DNA from 4 places in the Bacillus sp. JK62 genome. Region 3 is predicted to be linked to each of the others. Evidence: riboswitches for the same ligand, from Rfam matches in the RefSeq annotation. Region 3 holds a riboswitch; each other region holds the start of a gene.
The links. A riboswitch is a leader RNA that binds a small molecule or an ion and turns the genes downstream of it on or off. The one in region 3 is predicted to bind thiamine pyrophosphate.
Positions count from the first base shown of each region.

Region 1: it holds a riboswitch for thiamine pyrophosphate, as region 3 does, so the genes downstream of both, tenA (thiaminase II) here and ACWJJ4_RS11795 (ECF transporter S component) in region 3, are expected to answer to the same signal.
Region 2: it holds a riboswitch for thiamine pyrophosphate, as region 3 does, so the genes downstream of both, ACWJJ4_RS13335 (TIR domain-containing protein) here and ACWJJ4_RS11795 (ECF transporter S component) in region 3, are expected to answer to the same signal.
Region 4: it holds a riboswitch for thiamine pyrophosphate, as region 3 does, so the genes downstream of both, ACWJJ4_RS16420 (acetylornithine deacetylase) here and ACWJJ4_RS11795 (ECF transporter S component) in region 3, are expected to answer to the same signal.

Region 1 is NZ_JBSJQA010000003.1:273,477-279,190, forward strand. Features, by position in the region: gene ACWJJ4_RS10970 (monovalent cation:proton antiporter family protein) at 1-1,700, shown strand, start outside; TPP riboswitch at 1,754-1,862, shown strand; gene tenA (thiaminase II) at 1,950-2,657, shown strand; gene tenI (thiazole tautomerase TenI) at 2,635-3,252, shown strand; gene thiO (glycine oxidase ThiO) at 3,236-4,345, shown strand; gene thiS (sulfur carrier protein ThiS) at 4,342-4,545, shown strand; gene thiG (thiazole synthase) at 4,542-5,312, shown strand; gene thiF (thiazole biosynthesis adenylyltransferase ThiF) at 5,309-5,714, shown strand, end outside.
Region 2 is NZ_JBSJQA010000005.1:162,589-168,302, forward strand. Features, by position in the region: gene ACWJJ4_RS13310 (flavin-containing monooxygenase) at 1-138, shown strand, start outside; gene ACWJJ4_RS13315 (cupin domain-containing protein) at 485-1,018, shown strand; gene ACWJJ4_RS13320 (DinB family protein) at 1,276-1,803, opposite strand; gene ACWJJ4_RS13325 (dihydrodipicolinate synthase family protein) at 2,004-2,444, shown strand; gene ACWJJ4_RS13330 (hypothetical protein) at 2,500-2,880, shown strand; TPP riboswitch at 2,995-3,098, shown strand; gene ACWJJ4_RS13335 (TIR domain-containing protein) at 3,176-3,640, shown strand; gene ACWJJ4_RS13340 (thymidylate synthase) at 3,637-4,647, shown strand; gene ACWJJ4_RS13345 (class I SAM-dependent methyltransferase) at 4,644-5,402, shown strand; gene thiD (bifunctional hydroxymethylpyrimidine kinase/phosphomethylpyrimidine kinase) at 5,417-5,714, shown strand, end outside.
Region 3 is NZ_JBSJQA010000004.1:117,219-122,932, forward strand. Features, by position in the region: gene ACWJJ4_RS11780 (STAS domain-containing protein) at 1-826, shown strand, start outside; gene ACWJJ4_RS11785 (energy-coupling factor transporter transmembrane component T family protein) at 872-1,633, opposite strand; gene ACWJJ4_RS11790 (ABC transporter ATP-binding protein) at 1,608-3,245, opposite strand; gene ACWJJ4_RS11795 (ECF transporter S component) at 3,232-3,831, opposite strand; TPP riboswitch at 4,014-4,127, opposite strand; gene ACWJJ4_RS11800 (glycoside hydrolase family 18 protein) at 4,276-5,538, shown strand; gene ACWJJ4_RS11805 (transcriptional regulator SplA domain-containing protein) at 5,629-5,714, shown strand, end outside.
Region 4 is NZ_JBSJQA010000006.1:630,877-636,590, forward strand. Features, by position in the region: gene ACWJJ4_RS16405 (YggS family pyridoxal phosphate-dependent enzyme) at 1-690, opposite strand, end outside; gene sepF (cell division protein SepF) at 1-1, opposite strand, end outside; gene pgeF (peptidoglycan editing factor PgeF) at 695-1,531, opposite strand; gene ACWJJ4_RS16415 (YlmC/YmxH family sporulation protein) at 1,686-1,937, opposite strand; gene ACWJJ4_RS16420 (acetylornithine deacetylase) at 1,998-3,278, opposite strand; TPP riboswitch at 3,352-3,459, opposite strand; gene ACWJJ4_RS16425 (ABC transporter ATP-binding protein) at 3,464-4,261, opposite strand; gene sigG (RNA polymerase sporulation sigma factor SigG) at 4,390-5,172, opposite strand; gene sigE (RNA polymerase sporulation sigma factor SigE) at 5,313-5,714, opposite strand, start outside.

The sequences.
Region 1 (5,714 bases), on a different contig from region 3:
ATCTTGTCGTTCAGGGAGACACGTGGCTGGAGACGCTGTCTGTTCTCGGCTTTATCTTTTTAATGTTTTTAAGCGGCTTGGAAATTGATTTTTCTTCATTTGAGAAAGGGAAGAAAAAACAATTCCTTCCGAACGGCAAGGAAGCGCCCAACACGTTTTCTGCCGCACTGATTATCTTTTTCGGCATCTTTATTTTATCATTGCTGCTGTCCTATGCCTTTGTATTAGCCGGTTTTATACAAAACGCATTTTTAATGACGCTTATTATTTCGACGATATCACTCGGTGTGGTGGTCCCGACTTTAAAGGAAGAACGGATCATGAACTCCAATATCGGTCAGATCATCCTGCTTGTCGCCGTTATCGCGGACTTGGCTACGATGATTCTGCTCGCTTTCTTCTCTTCTCTTTACGGAGAAGACAGCGGAAATATGTGGCTTCTGTTGATTCTCTTTGCCGCGGGGGTCGTGCTGTATTTCTTCGGCCGGATCTTTAAACACCGTTCATTTGTGCAGTCGATGTCTAAAGGCACCGTGCAGATCGGAACGAGAGCCATTTTCACACTGATTATCGTGCTTGTCGCTTTATCGGAATCTCTCGGGGCGGAAAATATTCTCGGCGCGTTTTTGGCAGGCGTTCTGGTATCGCTTCTGTCTCCGAATAAAGAAATGGTGGAACAGCTGGATTCCTTCGGCTACGGGTTTTTAATTCCGATCTTTTTCGTCATGGTCGGGGTGAAATTGGACATTTGGACGCTTTTCCAAGATCCGAAAACATTAACGATGATTCCGCTGCTTCTGCTTGCGCTGTTTATCAGCAAAATGTTCCCGGTGTTTTATTTAAAGAAATGGTACGACAAAAGAACCGTGTTTGCTTCGGGCTTTTTGCTGACGTCCACGCTGTCGCTTGTTATCGCGGCGGCTACGATCGGAGAAAGGCTCCACATTATCAGCGCCAATATGTCCGGCGCGCTGACTTTAGTTGCGGTTATTGCCAGCATCATCACGCCGATCGGCTTTAAGAAATTATTCAAACGGCAAAGCGCGCCGCAGGAAAAAAAGCGCATCACATTTATCGGCGCCAACCAAATGACGCTCCCGGTTACGCTGGAATTGCCAGAGGAGGAATATGAAGTACGGGTCGTCCATGTGTATCAGGAAAATGCCGGGGAAACGCTTGCGGAATCCGTTTTTTCGGTTGACACGATTTCTGATTACGAGCCCGGCACGCTTGAGTCGCACGGTATTTTTAAAACGGATATTCTTGTCGTGGCGACGGGAAATGAAGATGTGAACGCTGAAATCGCCTTACTAGCGAAAGAGAAAGGGACTGAGCGTATCATCGCAAGCGTCGGCTCGGTTGAGCATGAAACAAAACTGAAAGAAGAGGGCATCAGTATTTTTTCTATCCTTCTGTCTACAAAAACGCTGCTGCGCGCGTTAATTGAGGCGCCGGGCGTGATGAGCCTCCTGACGAATGAGGAGTCTTCGTTATATCAGATCAATCTGGAAAACCCGGCGTATAACGGCATCATTCTGCGGGAATTTCCGCTGATGGGCGATGTGATTTTCGTCCGGATTTTCAGAGGTGTGGACAGCATCGTTCCGCACGGAGACACGCGGCTGAAAACAGGAGACCGTCTCATCGTCACGGGCTCGCGCAACTACGTGTCGGAACTGAGAAAAGTCCTTGAAGCTTGACCAAATTCCAATTCGTGATAATATAGAAGGCATAACAAATAAATCATTAATCGTATGACCACTAGGGGTGTCCTTCATAAGGGCTGAGATAAAAGTGAGACTTTTAGACCCTCATAACTTGAACAGGTTCAGACCTGCGTAGGGAAGTGGAGCGGTATTTTTTTGGGGTTCCTTTTATCCATTTAAATTCCAAACCACTTTTCCGATGCGGGAAAGTGGTTTTTTTATTTTATCAGGGGGGAAGACATGATGACATTTTCTGAAGAATGCAGACAGGCGGCTGCCGAATGGTGGGACGGAAGTTTTGTTCATCCGTTTGTAACGGGAATCGGTGACGGAAGCCTGCCGATAGACCGTTTCAGCTATTACGTGCTGCAAGATTCCTACTATTTGACGCATTTTGCAAAAGTTCAGGCGTTCGGCGCCGCATATGCCGAAGACTTGTTTACGACGGGCAGGATGGCGGGCCACGCTCAAGGGACATATGAAGCGGAAATGGCGCTGCACCGCGAGTTTACGGAGCTTTTAGGGATTACGGAAGAAGAGCGTGCGGCATTTAAACCGGCACCGACCGCCTATTCTTATACGTCTCATATGTACAGATCGGTGATGAGCGGGAATTTTGGAGAAATATTAGCTGCGCTTCTGCCCTGTTATTGGCTTTATTATGAAGTCGGCGAACACTTAAAAGAGTGCAAACCGGAGCATCCGATTTATGAAAAATGGATCGGTACATACGGCGGAGACTGGTTCAGACAGCAGGTCGAAGAACAGATCAGCCGTTTTGACGAGATTGCTGAAAACAGCACAGAGGAAATCCGCGCGAAAATGAAAGAGAATTTTGTGATTTCAAGCTATTATGAATATCAATTTTGGGGAATGGCTTATCAAAAAGAAGGCTGGTCCGAGAAGGACGGAAAAGAGGTGGAATCCTTTGGAGCTGCACGCGGTAACTGATAATCGCAAACCCGTTGCCGAGCTGGCCGAGGATATTCTATCGATTCAGCGCGAAGTGAGCTTTATCCATATCCGTGAGCGGGATAAAACAGCGGGAGAGATCATGCAGCTTTTGTCCCTTTTGAAAAAGGGCGGTGCGGATAAGGACAAATTGATCATCAATGACAGGGCGGATATCGCGCTTTTTGCCAACATACACCGTGTTCAGCTTCCGTCCCGCAGCTTTTCCGTAAAGCAGGTGCGAAGCAGATTTCCCCATCTTCATATCGGACGTTCGGTTCATTCGCTGGAAGAAGCCATCCAAGCTGAAAAGGAAGATGCGGATTATGTGGTGTTCGGCCATATATTTGAAACCGAATGTAAACAAGGACTTGAAGCAAGAGGCATCAGCCTGCTTTCAGAGATCAAACGCACGCTTTCCATCCCCGTTATCGCAATCGGCGGAATGACACTGCAGACGATCGGACACACAAAGCAGGCGAAGCCGGACGGAATTGCCGTCATGTCAGGCATTTTCTCAGCTGAAAATCCCGAGGAGGCGGCAAAACGGTATGCACGCGCGGTAAGGGAGGCCGATTATGAAGAAGCACTATGATACGGCGGTGATCGGCGGCGGAATTATCGGGTGCGCCATTTCTTATGAGCTGGCGAAGACGCAGCAGAACGTTGTCTTGTTTGAAGGCGGAGAAGTCGGCCGAAAAACGACAAGCGCTGCCGCGGGAATGCTGGGCGCTCATGCAGAATGTGAAAACCGGGATGCGTTTTTTGATTTTGCCATGCACAGTCAAAGGCTGTATGAAGCGGCTGGGCAAGAGCTTGAGGAAGTTTGCGGCATTGACATCAGGCGCCATAACGGCGGAATGCTTAAACTGGCGTATACCGAAGAAGATATCGCCCGTTTACGGAAGATGGATGATCTGCCTTCCGTCACTTGGCTTTCAGCGGAAGATGCCCTTGAAAAAGAGCCTTACGCTTCAAAAGACATTCTCGGCGCCAGTTTTATAAAAGACGATGTCCATGTCGAACCGTACTATGTTTGCAAAGCGTATGCAAAAGGGGCGCGGCGCTATGGCGCTGACATATATGAGCATACACAAGTTACTTCCGTAAAACGGGTGAACGGAGAATACTGCATCACAACGTCCGGCGGGGATGTTTATGCTGACAAAGTCGCAGTTGCAAGCGGTGTATGGAGCGGCCGGTTTTTCAGCCAGCTCGGCTTGGGACAGCCTTTTTTTCCTGTGAAAGGAGAATGCCTTTCCGTGTGGAATGACGATACCCCGCTGACCAAAACCCTTTACCATGATCATTGTTATGTCGTCCCGAGAAAAAGCGGCCGGCTTGTCATCGGCGCCACGATGAAACAGGGTGACTGGAGCGATACGCCTGACATCGGAGGAATTGAGGCCGTCATTGCAAAAGCGAAAACCATGCTTCCCGCCATCGAACATATGAAAATAGACCGGTTTTGGGCGGGGCTCAGGCCGGGAACAAAAGACGGCAAGCCGTTTATCGGGCGGCATCCTGAAGACAGCGGCATCATCTTCGCCGCCGGCCATTTTCGGAACGGCATCCTGTTGGCGCCGGCAACGGCTGTAATGGTGCGGGATATGATCTTGGGGCAACAAGTCAAACGGGAATGGGAAGAAGCGTTTCGAATCGATCGCAAGGAGGCTGTTCATATATGATCCTTCAGCTGAACGGAAAACAAATTGATTGGAATCGAAAAGAGGGGACGGTTCAGGATTTGCTTGAATCGTACCAGCTTGATCAAAGAATCGTAGTTGTGGAGAGAAATAAAGAAATCATTGAAAAAAAGAATTATGAAAATACAAGTTTGTGTGACCGCGATGTCATAGAAATTGTCCATTTTGTAGGGGGCGGATGAGGATGTTAACAATAGGCGGAAAACAGTTTCGGTCAAGATTGCTGTTAGGAACGGGAAAATATCCGAGTTTTGAGATTCAGAAAGAGGCGGTGGCCGTCTCGGAATCAGATATTTTAACCTTTGCGGTGCGGCGGATGAACATCTTTGAAGAGTCTCAGCCTAACTTTCTCGAACAGCTTGACTTGTCTAAATACACGCTTCTGCCGAATACGGCCGGCGCCGCAACGGCTGAAGAGGCGGTCCGAATCGCAAGGCTTGCCAAAGCTTCAGGGCTTTGTGACATGATAAAAGTAGAAGTCATCGGATGCAGCCGGTCACTTTTGCCTGATCCGGTTGAAACGCTGAAAGCATCAGAACAGCTGCTCGAAGAGGGATTTATCGTGCTTCCGTATACGTCAGACGATGTCGTGCTCGCAAGACGTCTTGAGGAGCTCGGAGTGCATGCCATTATGCCGGGCGCTTCGCCGATCGGTTCCGGTCAGGGAATTTTAAATCCGCTGAATCTTTCTTTTATCATTGAACAGGCGAAGGTGCCGGTCATTGTCGATGCCGGCGTCGGATCTTCAAAAGACGCCGCCTACGCGATGGAGCTCGGGGCTGACGGCGTGCTGTTAAATACCGCTGTATCAGGCGCTGATGATCCGGTCAAAATGGCCCGGGCGATGAAGCTTGCCGTAGAAGCGGGCCGTCTTTCTTATGAAGCCGGGAGAATTCCGGTGAAAGATTACGGAACTGCAAGCAGTCCGCGAGACGGTCTTCCGGTATGACGGACAGATATTCCAGACAGGAGCTGTTTCAGCCGATCGGTCCCTCCGGCCAAGAGAAGCTCCGGTCATCTCATGCCGTGATTATCGGCGCGGGTGCGCTTGGGACGGCAAGTGCGGAGATGCTTGTCAGAGCAGGGGTCGGGAAGGTAACGATCGCTGACAGAGATTATGTGGAGTGGAGTAATCTCCAGCGCCAGCAGCTTTATACCGAAGACGATGTCAGACAGGAAATGCCGAAAGCCGCGGCGGCTGAAAAACGGCTTCGGTCTATAAATAGTGATGTAGAGGTCGAGGGATTTGTCATGGATGTCACTGCGGAAAACGCACCCGGATTGATTCGTGGCGCCTCCCTCATCGTGGATGCCGCCGACAACTTTGAAACGAGACTGATTGTGAACGATG
Region 2 (5,714 bases), on a different contig from region 3:
ATACATCACCGGGGTGTTTCAGCTGCGGAGGGATTGTACTTTATTGGTTTGCCTTGGCAGCATAGGCGAGGTTCGGCGCTGCTTCAAGGTGTAGGAAATGATGCTGAATACATTGTAAAACAAATGAACGGTGGATAGACTGAGGAGAGCAGTAACTTACGGGTTTACTGCTCTTTTTTTGTTGAATACGTCCATTTATGTGACTGTGGCTGTTTTAATCGGCTTGTGGAACAGAAAACACAATATCTCTTGGTTGTCGGACTGGTGAGTGCATACCCCGGGCAGGTTTAAGTTTCTCGGCTGCAACAGTGTTACCAAGAGTTACAGGCCTTTGGTATTTTTTATGCAAACGGGTTTTGTGGCCAAAACGATTCTGCTAACTTCAGTCTTTTAGGCTGAACAAGGGAATTCCTTAGTGCGGCACACTCTCATTACAAAACGCATAGGATAATATCACAAAAATTTAAAATTGCGGGGATGAAAAATGTATTATATACCTTTTTCGCATCAATGTTATTATTGTGTGAATGTGCCGATGTATAGCGATGGAAGATCTGTTTATTGGACTGTTCCAAATAACTATGATCCTTCATACGAAGATAGAAACCTTCTCTTGAAAGATTATGGACCAAAACCATTTGTCGTGAATATCAATAAAGCCGCAAAACAAAACAATACGTTCCGTACGGCCCTATGGACAGGAAAGCATTTTCAAATTACTTTGATGAGTCTTGGTATTGGAGAAGATATCGGTTTGGAGATCCATCCTAACGTAGATCAATTCTTACGGATTGAGCAAGGCCGAGGGCTAGTTAAAATGGGCAAGAGTAAAGATCATTTAAGTTTCCGAAGAAATGTCTATGATGATTATGCCATTGTTGTCCCTGCCGGCACGTGGCACAATGTGATTAATACGGGTAATACGCCGTTAAAACTATATTCAATTTACGCTCCTCCCAACCATCCGTTTGGTACAGTTCATGTGACAAAGGCCGATGCAGCGGCTGCGGAAGATTAGTATAGGATTCCAGAGGACTTTGCTGCGGCAAAGACTATAAAAAAAATCGTATTGGGACAGCATGATCAAATATAGCGATCGAATGGCTGAAACACAAAATATTAACGTTTCAGCTTGTCATAGTGCAGTTGATGCGATGCTTTATTCCACAACTACTCAACAGCAAATGTGGTTTTTTGTCTGACCATTTTAATTGATTGGCAGTCAGTGAAAATGAATTTGTAATAAATTTATCCTTGCTCCTCCTAAAAGCGGCTTTAACAGCCAGGTTTCTGTTTCTCTTCAAACCATTTGCGAAGCTGATTAATATGAGCTTGATGATATCTATTATGGTCTGCCATATGCCATATTCCCCATTGAATGGTTGCTTGTTTATCTGCTTCATAATCTACTGTGTGATTCAGCTGATCGTCAGTTAGCTGATAACAAACAGACTTAAACATGCTGAATACTTCTTCATAATCAGTGAGAATTTGTTTTAATGAAACACCGGAAATGAAAGGGATCTTATTGTTCTGATCTAACATTGGTCCATACTTCTCTTCAAGCTGCTTTGGTATCGGTTCACCCTTTATTCTAAATATCCAGTTGAGATCAACATATGCTAAGTGTCTTATTAGCTGAGCTGTACTATTGTATGTTTGATTTGGTCCTTTATAATCGATCTCTTGCTGTGACATGTCTGACACAATGGATATTAAGCGGCAGTAATTTTCATTAACGGCAGAATACAGCATTCCCACAAGATGATCCATGTGCGTTTCACCTTTTAAATCTAAAATCATAAAACCCCGCCTCATTAGTACAATTTTTATATTTAGTTTGCCTTATTACTCTTATTTGTCAAGCAATCCAGAGAATGAATCGCTATAGGATGAAGCAATGAAGCAGGCTCTCTTTGCCTGCCTTTTTTGTGTGTCAGCCTTTACATCTGACATGTTGGGTTATCTGAAACTGTACTTTTTTAAATGTCAGACAGTGTTATATGATACTCTGCAGATATTCAAGAATAGTACTTGGAGGTCACTCTCATGCAAATTTTATTGCTATCCCTACGCCTTTTCATGAAGATGAACGTTTATATTCAGCAGGATTTGATCCTAATGTCGAACATTTGAAAAACAGCGGTATCCATTCGTTACTCATATGCGGCACGACTGGTGAACAGCATTCACTCAGCATGGATGAGCGCCTTCAGATCATTGAGTATGTTAATCAGCGAAAATTTGAAGATGTTGAACTGAAGTTCGGGGTTTCAGCCGTAAGAACCAGTGATGCCGTCAAACTGATGAAACACATCGAGAAAACCAATATTGATTCTGTACGGATTGGTTTTCCGCCTTATATAAGACCGACACAGCAGCAAGCCGTTTATTACATTATTCATTCATCAATTGACTTCATATTATTTCATTTGATAACATAAAATGGTTATTGTGATTGAAAAAGGATACCCGTTTTTATAAAAAGGAGTCATAACGTTGCTGAAAAGGTTTTTTCTTGTTTTTCTTACGCTGATGATGTCTATATTTGCTGTATTCGCGGCGGCTGAAGAGTCTCCCGGTGATCGTGTCATTTCTTTTGACGAGCCTATGATTTTATTGATCTCACTCGGAATCATTTTATGTTTGTTCATTCCGCCATTCGTCATGTCCTTTTTTAGCAGCTTGGTTGTGAGAATCATATCCGGAGTCTATCAATGTTTTATCGTTCTCACGTTTGCGGGCCTCATTCCGATTGGATTTCTGATTCCCCATGGCTTTTTGACAATTCTTGCTGCCGTTCTGGGGACTTTGGTCAGTTCAGCGAGTGTGGCCGTGACCTTATTCGTTGGCAGGAAAAAAGAGGCCGGAAGGTTTTAAAACTAGTGGGTAAGCTGCAAGGAAGGGAAATCCCAGAGATATCCGCAGCGCTTTTTGCCGGTCATTGTTTGACTATTTATATGGAATAGCATAGAATTAAAGTAAATATTTATAAAAAGTCACTAGGGGAGCTTTAATAGCTGAGAAGAGACAATACGTCCTGACCCTTTGAACCTGATTTGGTTAATACCAGCGTAGGGAAGTGAAAAATTAGAGAGATTCTTTATCTTATCTATATTTAAGCCACTTTCCATAGAGGAAAGTGGCTTTATTTATTTTGAAAGGGTGATATGAAGTGGCGACGAAAAAAGTTTTTCTGGCAGGGCCTTTTAAAAGTTTAGTAGATGAGAAAACTGGATTGATGAGTACGTATGAGAGGGGAAAGCTGGAATCATTAATTTCCTTTTTTGAGAATGAAGGATGGCTGGTTCATAATGCTCACAAGCGGGAAGGGTGGGGGAAAGATTTCATGACACCCCTTCAATGCACTAAAATTGATTTTGATGAAATAAGCACTTGCGACCTTTTTGCAGCATTCCCCGGATCACCCGCTTCTCCCGGAACACATATAGAAATTGGATGGGCTTCTGCCTTGAAAAAAAAGATCGTGCTATTTCTAGAAAAGGACAAGGATTATGCTTTCTTAATTCAAGGGTTAAATGCAGTGGCGGATGTTGAGTACATCAGCTATAAAGATACAGATGATTTATTAGAGAACATTAAAAATATCTTTGCAGCATATAAGGCGGAATCTCAATGAGAAAGAGAACTTTTCATGAAGCATATACGGAAACGCTGTATGACATCTATCACAACCCTGAATTTTTCAATTCACCGCGCGGACAAAAAAGCAGAGAACAATTGAACTACCATCTGACTCTGGAAAATCCAATAGAACGTGTCACTTATTTATCCTCAAGAAAAACCAATATCGTGTTTAATTTTGCTGAAGTGTTATGGTATTTATCGGGGAGTAACGACTTAGATTTTATCAGTTATTACAATAAAAAAATGCCTTCATATTCAATGAATAAAAAAACATTAACAGGCACTGCGTATGGGCCTAAAATATTTGAATTCGGAAATGCAAAACTAAATCAATGGAATAGAATAAAAAATCTTTTGACACAAGAAGATATTGATTCAAAAAGGGCATTTATTCAAATATTCGATGCTTCGGAACTCTTCGTTTCAGAAAATATAGATGTTTCCTGCACAATCGGTTTGCAGTTTTTTGTGAGGGAAGGCGAATTATACATGTCTTCTGTCATGCGTGCAAATGATGCTTTTCGCGGGATGATCAGTGATCTTTTCTCATTTACCTTCATGCAGGAATTAATGGCCAGAGAACTGCGTTTAGAAGTCGGAGAATATTTTCATAATGCGGGATCAATCCATATTTATGATTCAGATCATGAATGGGCGAAAACGGTGCTTGAAGAAGCTGAAAATCACCATGATATTCCGGAATTTGAATTTCCGAAAATGCCTGAGGGAAATAACTGGCCGTCCATTGAAACAGTCTTAAAGTATGAAGAATTACTTAGGAAAGATCAAATTTCTATGACTAAAAACGATATTGAAATGCTCGATTTACCTGATTACTGGAAACAGATTCTTTTCCTTTTCAGTATATACCAGCATATTGCATATAAACGGGATATGGGTCATTCTCTATTTCAAAGTTTACTTCCTATATATCAATTTTTCGTCAGGAATAAGTGGTCTCATTATTTCTCAATTGAGCAAAAGGAGGAAATTCAATGAAAACTTCATGGAAAGAAGACAGTGTTGCTGGTAAATTCGATGCTTATAATGACGTTTTAGAACAAACGTTAGGTTTTGAGTTTGTTTTTCGTACTTTTGATAAAGCGGAGATTAAAAAGGTGCTGGATTTCGGATGCGGTCCGGGAAAGGTAGCTTATAGGCTGGCTGACAGAATAGGCTGCAATGTGATCGCAGTCGATGAATCAAGGAAGATGTTAGATATAGCAAAGGCAAAAAGACAACATCCTCATGTGGACTATCATTTAATTGAACACGATAATCTTTCCTTCTTACCAGATCACTCGGTTGATGCTGCAATGGCCTGTTATGTTTTTATTAATACGGATAGTGACCAGCGTATCAAAGGTATCATAAATGAAATTTTTCGTGTGTTAAAACCAGGAGCTTCATTTGTCATACTCGATACGAATCCTGATTCAACCGGGATTGAATTTTCAACCTTCCGCAATGGAATACCGGGGAAAGAATATTCTTACGGAGAAGAAAGAAATGAATGGCTCCATGTTCCGGGACAAGCAGATTTAATTTTAAATGATTTTCATTGGCCGAAGTCAATGTATTATAAACTATTAACTCATGCAGGTTTTGAAAATGTAACTTTATCAGAACCAACGTTAAACGATATTGACCAAGAGCATGTAAAAGCCATAGAGAAAGAGTTTCAATTTAATAATTGGAAATGTGAAAAGGAATATCCGCCTTTTGTCATTTTTAAAGCAGTGAAACCTGCCTGAAGGAGGAGTGTAAGTTGAAGGATATTTATAAAGCGCTTTCGATTGCTGGGACTGATCCTTCCGGAGGGGCGGGAATTCATGCGGATTTAAAAACATTTCAGGAACAAAAGGTATATGGAATGGCTGTTATTACATCAGTTGTTGCACAAAACACACTTGGTGTGAAAAGTTTTGAGGAGATGTCTCTTCAGAATATATCTCAGCAAATAGACTGTGTCATGGATGATATAAAACCGGATGCTGTCAAAACCGGTATGCTTGCAAGTATAGGAATTATTGAATTGCTGGCAGAAAAGTTAAAAGACGCAAATA
Region 3 (5,714 bases):
AAATGAAGCGTTATACAGCTATTTTTCAGAACAAGTGGATCAAATTGCGAAAGAGTGGATCGAAACGATGGAAGATTCGGATCCGAATTCGATTTATTCTTTGACAAATCCCGTCATCACAGAAGAACTGACGGAGCAGGATAAAGAATTTTACCGGCATATTAATAAAATGTATATCATGCCGGAAAAAGAATTTTTAGAAGAGTTCGAGCGGTGGGTGATTGAGCTTGCGAAAGACCAGAAGCATCTGGATACTCCCGTCCAGTATGTGGTCCGTGAATTCATGAGAAACCGGAGACTATACATCAGTTATTATGATGCGTTTGCCGATAAACATGAATCTTCGTTTGCTCAGGGAGAAAGGAAGAAATGGGAGAATTTAATTACGCAAGTATTTGATTTTACGATTTACACGTTTGTCGATCATGCTGAGCATAACTCAAAAATGCAGCTGAATGCGCAAAGAGAAATGATTTTGGAGTTAAGCTCGCCGGTTATCACGCTGAGCAAACGGACGGCGCTGCTGCCGCTTGTCGGCGATATTGACACGGAGCGCGCCAAATTCATTCTTGAAAATACGCTGAGCACATGTGCAAAACGGCTGATTGAACATCTGTTAATTGACCTGTCGGGTGTAGTGGTTGTCGATACGATGGTGGCGCATCAGATTTTTAAATTAATTGAGGCGCTGAAATTGATCGGCGTCACGTCCACTTTATCCGGAATCAGGCCGGAAATCGCTCAAACCGCCGTACAGCTCGGCATTAATTTCTCAGATATTACGGTCAAGTCCAATCTCGCTCAGGCTCTCAATTATCATCAATAACATACATAACAAAACAGGCTGCCGAATCACTCCGGCGGCCTGTTTTTATATAAACAACAATGAAATGAGCCAGCTTGCCCCGAATAACAGAAGCACGAGCAGGAAAAAGCACCAGTCGGCGCGGCGCACAGTAACAGTTCTGTAAAACGTGCGGTTTCGGCTCCCCGTAAAGCCTTTAGATTCCATCGCGATCGCCGTGCGTTCCGCCTTTCTGATTGCGCCTGCCAATAGCGGAATGGTGAAGCGCCTGAAGGCGGAGAGCTTCCCTTTCAGCCCGGAATCAGACGCCGCACCCCTGATTCTGTGCGCCTGCCGGATGATCAGGATTTCATCTTTCAGAAGAGGGAGAAACCGGAATCCCGCGATAACGCCGTATGCAAGCTTGGGCGGCAGCTTACACTGCTGAATCAGACTGAGCATGAACAGAATCGGATCGGTTGTAAAAAGAAACATCATCGACAAAGCGGAAAAACATAGAATACGAAACGCGATAGAAATCCCGAGCGCCGCGTTATCACTGTTGACGGCAATCGGCCCGAGCTTAAACAGCAGATTGCTTCCGGTTGTCGGGACGTTTCCGAATACGGCGGCTGTCCATAAAGAACCGAAGGCCAGAATGACAAACGGAATCGTGAACAGCAGCCATTTTTTCAGCGGCACACGCCCCGCCGAGAGGACGCCTCCCGCAATGATGATATAAAACAAAGCAGGGGTGTACGGATTATAAATAAATGACAGCATAATGACGCATAACAATACAGCCGCCGCCTTTATTGACGGGTTAACAGCCTCCAGCCGCAAGTTCATTTCTCCGCCTCCTGTCGTGTTTCATCCATTCATACCGCAGCGGCAAAGCCAAATGTGCCTGCTCGGCGATCCCGATGTTATCAGAAAACAAAGCGTCGGGAGTTCCCCGGAATACCAGTTTCGTGCCGCAGAGCACAAGGATCGTGTCGGCATAATCCGAGACGAGTTCCATATCGTGTGTCACCATCAAAACAGCCGTTCCTTCCTTTTGAATCTCACGGAGCATTTGCATACACTCCCGCGCCGTTTTGGCATCCTGTCCGAAAGTCGGTTCATCAAGCATCAAAACGTTCACATTGTGCATAAGCATCGTCGCGACGCTGAGCCGGCGTTTTTGTCCTTGGCTTAAAGAAAACGGATGCTGTGAGGCATGGCGTCTCAGGCCGAATCGGGTTAACAGCTGAAGAGCTTTCTCCTTTGCGGCTCTGTTGCTTTCAAAACTGAACATCAGCTCTTGAATGACGGAATCTGTGACAAACTGGTGTTCAGGATTCTGGAAAACATATCCGATCTGCCGCCGCAGCTCTTTTTCAGAATAGGAATCAATCGGTCTGCCGTCTATTTTGATGTCTCCGCCCAGCGGACGGATGAGCTTGGCCGCAGCAGAAAGGAGCGTGGATTTTCCTGTTCCGTTAGGGCCGGCAATCGCGGTGATTGATCCTTTTTTTACGGAAAAGCTCACATCCTGAAAAATGACGTCTGCTCCTCTTGAGAATGACAGCCCGTGAACGCTCAGCGCGTCTTCTGCCGAAAGCGCAACGGGCCTGGGTTCAGGCAGAGATGGTACAGGTTCGTGAAACAGATTTTCTTTACACAATGTAAAAGGAATGCTGACGTGCTCCTGCAATGAGATCACACGCGGAATCGGAATGCCGAGCTGCATCAGCTCTTCAATCTTGGTTTCAAAGATAACATCCGTCTCTCCGTCCATCACCTTCTGACCCGTTTCGTCAAGCACAATCGTCCTGTCCATCCACGGCGCCCAGTGATCAAGCTGATGTTCGATAACGAGAAGGCCGAAGCCTTTTTTTGCTTGAAGATCTTTGATCAGCCGCACTAATTCACGTGCGGAATATGGATCAAGCTGTGCCGTCGGTTCGTCCAAAATAATGAGTTCCGGTTCCATTGCAATGATACAGGCAAGCGCCACTTTTTGTTTTGAACCGCCTGACAGCGAAGCGATCGTTCGCGTTTTCAGATGAGTGATCTCTAATTTTTCTAAAACGTCATCGATGATTGCGTCCATATCTTCTTTTGTATATTGCAAATTTTCCAGGCCGAAGGCGATTTCATCTTCAACCGTCAGCATGCAAAACTGCTGGTCCGGATCTTGAAACACGACGCCGATGGATCTGGCGGCGGGTTCTGTCAGATGTGAAAGAGGTGTTCCGTATAAAGAAACGGTTCCCGATTGAACCCCATCGCATGCTTCCGGGTACAGACCGTTTAAACAGAGAGCGAGCGAGCTTTTGCCGCATCCGCTCGGCCCGAGCAACAAAGCCCGCTCTCCTTTGCGGAGCTGAAAGGACACGTTTTGAAAAATCGGCTTTTCATCCTGATCATAAGAAAAGGTAAGACAGCTGGCCGATAGAAGGGGTTCAGATGCCTGCATCTTGGTTCACCTGTTTCTTTTTCTTCTTGAATTGTTTTCCGAGCGCCATGCCGTTCAGCACTCCTGTGTAAGCCAGCGCATCACTGATTGCTTTGCCGAGAAGGCCGGCAAGAAGCGCACCTGAGACCAGACGGATGAGAAGCATGACGGCTAATAAACCCGGATTCAAAACAGAGTATCCGGAAACGAACAAGTCATAAATGAAGCTTGTCACAGAAGACCCCATACCGGATAAAAGAAGCACGGGCAGGGTATACACCCGCCAGCGTGTCGCTAAAAAGACCGCTTCCGCACCGATTCCCTGTGCGATCCCGATCAGAATCACCATCGGTCCTGACGGATTTCCGAGTAAGCACTCCACAAACGCGGCGATGATTTCAGAAACGAGAGCCGCTCCCGGTTTTTGAATAATGTACGCGGCAATCACCGAGACGATAAACCAGATACCGTAAATCGGTTCATAACTCATCCGGCCGAAAAATCCTGCCGCTATATTGCTTGCATGAGTTGATACTAAATAAATGACAGCAAATACAACACTGATGACGGACATGACGACAATTTCTCTCATTTTCCAATTTTTCATTGTGATCTCCTGCTTTCTTATCGGATAGTTGTTTGTATGAAAGAGTTGATTTTACGAAAGACGATTGATCGTAAGTTTCATATTGCGGTGTCCTCCCCCGTTTTTTAATGAAAAATAAAAAACTGCATATCCGAGGGAATATGCAGCAGCAGAACGAAAACGCATGGGGAAAAACCCTGCGCTCCGGTCAATCTGCACTTCCCCACGCTGGTATTATCCAGATCGGGTTATAAGGGATCAAAACACGCTTGCCGCATGTTTTATCTCAGCCGATAACAGCACCCCTAGTGCGTTTCCTATACAGTTTTTTATGATGACATCATCATAGTTGATCATGTCTGATTTGTAAACAGCCTTTCTCCGAACAGAGTTTGGAATCGGACCGGAGGATCATTCATAAAGATAAGAAGACCCCTTTTGATCAAAAGGAAACGGAGGACATCTATGTTTGTTCATACAGTGCAGTCTGGCGACTCGTTATTTTCCATCAGCAGAAAGTACGGATATCCTGTTGACAGCATCAGAAGCGTCAACGGGCTTGAGGAAACGAATATCGTGCCGGGACAGGCGCTTTTAATCCCCCTTAATGAATATACGGTTCAGCCGAATGATACGTATGCCGTTATCGCAGGTAAGGCTTATGTGCCGCAGATGCAGCTGATGCAGGCAAACCCGGATATTCCGCCGAACCGGCTGCGGACGGGTATGAAAGTGAAGATCCCTGATATCTCTAACTATCTTGCGGGAACCCTGCAATTTTATGTCATTCGGACGCCTGAAGCGGATAGAGAGCTCATTAATGATTTTGCACCCTATTCATCGGCGATTTCTTTGTTTGAATATCATTTCGGCCCGAACGGAGATATCATGAATGATTTAAACGACAGAACCGCAATAGAAACCACATGGCAGAACAGAGTGCGCCCGCTTGCCGTCATTACGAATCTGACAGAAGGGGGATTCAGTCCGGAATTAGCCCATCAAGTGCTGCAAAATCCGGCGGCAAGAACGAATCTCGTCAACAATATCGTCTCCTTAACCGTAAGAAAGGGGTACGGCGGTGTAAATATCGATTTTGAACGGGTCAGAGAAGCTGACAGGGATCTCTTCACAGGATTTCTCCGGCAGTTAAAAACCCGGCTTTCAGAGCATCAGCTCGCGTTAACGATATCGGTTCCGGCGAAAACAAGTGATGCAGTGCCGTGGCTGAGGGGATATGATTACGGCGGAATCGGAGCCGTCGTCGATTACATGTTCATTATGGCGTACGACTGGCACCACGCCGGCAGTGAGCCGGGACCCGTGGCGCCTTTAACAGAGGTCAGGCAAACGATCAATTTTGCCATCAGCAGGGTGCCGAGAAGAAAAGTGATTCTCGGTGTTCCGCTGTACGGGTATGATTGGGTGATTCCGTACCGTCCGGGAACGATCGGATCCGCCATCTCCAATCAGCGCGCCATGGAAACGGCGATGAAGCATCAATCAATGATCCGTTATTCCCAGCAGGAGCGTTCCCCTTACTTCCGGTATACTGATGAAAATGGAAGAACGCATGAAGTGTGGTTTGAGGATGTACGGAGCATGAGTGAAAAAATGGTTCTCGTTCGGGAGTTCGGACTGCAGGCGATCGGCGCGTGGCAATTAACGCTCGGTTTCAAACCGGGCCCGTGGCTGCTTAGGAACTTTTTCACGATCCGAAAAATATAGCTGCATGTCCTTCTCCGCAAGTGATTTTTTCTTTCCTATGATAACGGAGCTTCTTTTGGACAATCTAAAATTGAAAAGGAGGTCTGTCATATGAAGAAAAGGGAAGAGCAGTATATCAACGAGGCTGAGTATGTACCGCACCCGACGAAAGAAGGGGAATACGCGCTCATGCTGCA
Region 4 (5,714 bases), on a different contig from region 3:
TTTGTTTACACCCCCCGGTTCATTTCCGACTAATGAAGAGCCGATTCTGATAAAAGTTGCGCCCTCTTCAACAGCGATTTCATAATCATTTGACATGCCCATTGACAGTTCCCGGCACGGTGCGTTTGTCTGATTCAGTTTTTGCACCTGATCCCTCAGATCACGCAATTGCCGGAAGCAGGCTCTGATCGTTTCTGTATCGTCTGTCAGGGGAGCCATCGTCATCAGGCCCTCTACAGAAATGTTTCTAAACTCAGCAAGCTCTCTGATAAAGGGGATGACCTCCTCTGTTTTCAAACCGTGCTTAGACGGTTCAAGCGAAGTATTCACCTGCACAAAACAGCGAACCGCATGCTGCGCCCGTTTTTCAATCTCTTTTGCCAATGACAGTCTGTCTAAGGAATGAATATAAGATACACGGTCAACGACGGCCTTCACCTTTCTGGACTGAAGACTGCCGATAAAGTGCCACTCCGGGCTTCCTTTGACGACTTCCTGCTTATGGATAAGCTCGGCATCCCGGTTTTCTCCCAGACTTGTAATACCGGCATCAACGGCCTCTTGAGCCCTTTCAGCTGATACGTATTTTGTAACCGCGATGACGGTTACATCTTCGGGGCTTCGGCCCGATCTGTTACATGCTTCGTTTATTCTTTCGTTTATATGTCGTAATTGATCAGCAACACGCAAGATCTTATGCCTCCTTCATTCCGATAAAGGACATCATGCGTCCCGTTTTCCCTTTGTCGCGGCGGTGTGAAAAGAATAGTTCATGCTCTCGTTCGGTGCATAGACCGCTGACTGAAATGTTTTCTTCCGGAATGCCGCAATGTATCAGAAGAAGACGGTTGACCTCTTTTAAATCAAGCTGATACTGGCCTTTTTCCGTTTCGCATATGGCGGATTCAGCCGTAAAGGGCAGCGCCCGCACTTCATTGATGACGCGGTCGTCGACTGTATAGCTTCCCGCGCTGATGGACGGACCGATGACAGCCTGAATATCTGTTAAACGGGAGCCTTCTTCGTTTACCCAGCGTTCCGTCATGATGCGTCCGATTTGTTTGACCGTCCCCTTCCATCCGGCATGGGCAGCGCCGATAATGGATTTCACCGGGTCATAAAAATACAAGGGCACACAGTCCGCAAAACAAAGGGCCAAAAAAAGATTCGCATCTTTCGTGTAGAGCCCGTCCGTCCCGCGGAATGCGGAAGAATAGTCTCTCGCTCCTTTTCCTTTATCCCCGGCTGTCACGCGCCGGACGCGGTTTTCATGTGTCTGGTCGGCGAACACCCAGGAATCCAGATCAGTACCGCATAAGGACGCTATGACTTCACGGTTTGTCACAACATCATGAGCTTCGTCCCGGACGTGCAATCCGGTATTTAATGACTCATACGGAGGATTGCTGACACCGCCGTTTTTCGTTGTGAATCCGGCGATGACCTTTGTGTTAAGCTGATTCACACAGTTCCAGTCTTCTATCATGAGTGCCGAGGGGGTGGTAAGACTAAACGGGTGATATGTATTCATGGAGATCCAACCTTTCGACAAACATTAAAAAAGCGTAATTTCCCACTCATTTTAACACAATTTTAAGCATACGTTTAGCGGCTGATTGAAAAATGAGATAAATAAATGTGCCGGAAACATTGAGATTTCCGGCTTTTTACAAGTAAAGGGAGGATTACGCTCCCCCCTTTGGTTCATTTACACGCACTAAGATGACATCTTCCCCAATTTTAACTATATTTCGCCAAGGAATGATCATTTCCTCTTCTTTTCCGAAAAAACCGAGAACTTTTCCGCTGCCGCCTAAAATAATCGCCTGAATTTTTCCCGTTGTCACGTTAATATCAATATCCCCGATGCTTCCGAGTTTTTTTCCGTTCGATACGTTTACCACATCTTTTATTTGAAATTCAGATATGCTGATCATCCGTATCACGCCCTTTGCCCGTTCTTTTTCCTATTATATGAACGGCCGGGCTGAACCTTGTCACATCGGGCAATCTTTTTTGCGGCTGCACCAGCCGAGAATAAATCTCAGCATGATTTTCGTATAGTCCATAAGCTCATCAACGGACACTTCCTCGTTTACGGAGTGGGCGTTTTTTAAATCGCCGGGGCCGTATATGACGCTCGGAATCCCGGCCTGATAAAGCCATCCTCCGTCTGTTACGGTTTGGGAAACATCAATGACGGGCTCCTGTTTTTTGACGGCAGAGTGTGATGCAGCCAAGACAGAAACTGCCGGATGATCCGGATCGATTTCCAGCGCCGGGAACACCTCTCCTCTGTCTTCAATCATCGAAGATCCGCCCCATTTGAACACCGGCCTGTTTTCTTTGAGCCACAGATCACTGTCAGCGACACGATTAATATAGTCTTCGATTTCTGCGGCTGCTTGTTCGTGCGTTTCGTTCGGATAAAAGTGGACGGTGATCCATAACCGGCATTCATCGGCGACAAACGCTGCGTGTCTTCCGCCTTCAATGACGGCGGGGTTGATCGTATTGGTGCCGGGCGCAATGCCGGGATAGCTTTTCGTTACCGCCCAGTGGCGCTCCAGCTCTCCCAAGGCAGTGATGATTTTCGCCATTTTTTCGATGGCGCTCGCTCCGAATGTGCCTCCGCCCGCATGAATCATATTGCGCCTCATGCCGTCATGAAATGTTTGTTTGCTTTTCAATTCTATCCAGCCGGTGATGACACCGCCCTGCCCTTGAATATGCAGGCTGCTCGTATCCGCGACAACCGCAAAATCCGCGTGATAGCCGCGTTTGCAGCATTCCAGCGTCCCCGCCTCGCCGACTTCTTCTCCGATTACAGACTGTACAATGAGGTCGCCCGGAAGCTTAATGCCGGCATCATGGATCAGCTTCAGAGAGAAAAGAACACACGCCAAACCCCCTTTCATATCAGCGGCGCCCCTTCCGATCAGCATGCCGTCTTTTACGAGCGGCTGAAACGGGTCAGAGTTCCAGTCTTCGCCCCCGGCTTCTGCCACATCAATGTGTCCGTTTAAAATCAGGCTTTGATGCCTGCTTGAATCTGTCCCTTTTAAAACACCGACTACATTCGGATCTTCCGGATACACATCCCACATATCGACCGAGCAGCCCGTTTCTTTTAAAAAGCCGGCCACCCACTTTTGGGCTTCTGTTGTATTTCTTGCAGGCGGAGCCGGTGTCGGAAAGGCGATCAACCTTTCAGCTATTTGTATTAAATCGCCCCGCCGTTTATCCGCCTGGTGTAACAGCATATCAATCTGATGCATTGGAAATCTCCCCTTTGGCTGTATCAAAAAACCCGTTTCATTAAAATGAAACGGGTAAAAAACGGATCTTCCTCCGCTTTTTTCACCGCTTCCCTCCGCCGGCATGATCCGGATCAGGTCCGTTAAGGGTTGAGACAACGTCTCTCTCAGCTGCATGTCAGCAGCACCCCCAGGGTGAATTGATGTTATTTGACGGATGATACCGCTTTTGCACGTGTTAAAAACGGGCGGCCATTGTTCCATAAGACATTGACAGGCGTATCGAAAAACGCTGTAAGCCGCTCGTCAGAAAGCATGTCCCTGATTTTCCCGGAGGCGAACACCTCGCCTTGTTTTAAAAGCAGCGCCTGATCAAATACCGGCAGAATTTCTTCAGCGTGATGGGTGACATAAAGGATGGACGGCGCATTTTCTTTTTCGGCGATCGACGTAATCGTGTCCAGCAGCTGCTCCCTTGCCATAAAATCAAGACCCGTCACGGGTTCGTCCAAAATCAGCAGTTTGGGATCAGCCATAAGCGCCCGCGCAATCAGCGCTCTTTGTCTTTCCCCTTGTGATAATGTTTCATACCGTCTGTCGGCGTAACTGATGGCGCCCAAATCCTTCAGAAGACCGATCGCTTTTTCCCTTACCTGCTCACTCGGAGTTTCGTACAGCCCGATTGAGGCGTACGCGCCGCTGAGGGCGATTTCAAAAGCGGAGTCCGCGGCATATAATTTGTGCTGAAGACCTGCCGAAACAAGGCCGATTTTCCTTCTGAGCCTGTCACCGAGCTCTGTTTTGCCGAACTGATGGCCGAGCACCTGCATCTCTCCTGAAGTGGGGAAGTAATAAGAGCATAACATATTCAGCAAAGCCGTTTTTCCGGCTCCGTTTAATCCGTACAGCACCCAATTTTCGTTTTTCTCGACGCGCCAGTTAATATCTTTCAAAATCCATTTCCCGTTTCTTTTTAATGACACACTGTCCAGCTGTAAAATCATTGCAGTTTCCCCCGTTTACTTTATTTAAATTTTCTAAAAACTTTTACACATTAGAATACATCACTTTTTTGCAAACGTAAACCATCGCATGAAAAAAGCCTTTAAACAAGGTTTAAAGGCTTTTTCCGTTATTGATGGATATTCTTATTCATTTGTTTAATGGCTGCCTTTTCAAGCCTTGAGACCTGAGCTTGGGATATCCCGATTTCTTCAGCGACCTCCATTTGGGTTTTCCCTTGGAAAAAGCGCTTTCGCAAAATCATTTTTTCCCGTTCGTTCAGTCTTCTCATGCCTTCTTTCAGAGCCAGCTCCTCAATCCATTGTGTATCCTTGTTGCGCTCATCGCTGATCTGGTCCATCACGTAGATCGGATCGCCGCCGTCATTATAAATCGGCTCAAACAGTGAAACCGGATCCTGAATGGCGTCAAGGGCAAACACAATTTCTTCATGGGGCACTTCAAGAACTTTGGCGATTTCCTCTGCTGTCGGCTCCCTGCTTGTCTCACTGATTAACCGCTCTCTTACTTGAAGCGCTTTATATGCGATATCGCGAAGCGACCTCGAGACGCGGATCGGATTGTTATCCCGCAAATATCTGCGGATTTCTCCGATGATCATCGGTACAGCGTATGTTGAAAACTTAACATTATGGCTTAGGTCAAAATTATCAATGGATTTCATTAGTCCGATGCAGCCGACCTGAAATAAGTCATCAACATACTCTCCTCTGTTGTTAAACCTCTGAATGACGCTTAAGACAAGGCGCAGATTGCCGTTTACAAGCTTTTCCCTCGCTGAATCATCGCCCTCATCCTGCAATTGCCTAAACAGCTTTCTCATCTCTTCATTCTTGAGCACCGGTAATTTGGAGGTATCCACCCCGCAAATTTCGACTTTATTTCTTGACACGTTTTTCCCTCCCACTAGGAGCTGCTGTACAACGTTAAGTATCTCCTCGGGTGGGAAAAATATGCACCGCCATTTTACAGAAATAAACATCCGGCGGCGGCAATCCTTGCAGCAGTAAGGGCTGTCAGATGGAAAAAATTTTACACCATTTTGTTAAACTCTTTTCTCAGTCTTTTGATAATCCGCTTTTCGAGCCGGGAGATATAAGATTGTGAAATCCCCATCATGTCGGCTACATCTTTTTGGGTTTTTTCTTCTTCTCCGACAAGCCCGAAACGCAGTTCCATAATCTGCTTTTCTCTTTCGTTTAATTGCTCAAGCGCTTTTTTCAAAAGTTTTTTATCCACATTGGCTTCAATGTCTTTCGTAATAATATCATCATCTGTGCCGAGCACATCCGAAAGCAGCAGTTCGTTTCCGTCCCAATCAATGTTCAGCGGTTCATCAAAGGACACCTCTGAACGGATTTTATTGTTTCGGCGCAAGTACATTAAAATTTCGTTTTCAATACATCGCGATGCGTAGGTGGCGAGTTTGATTTT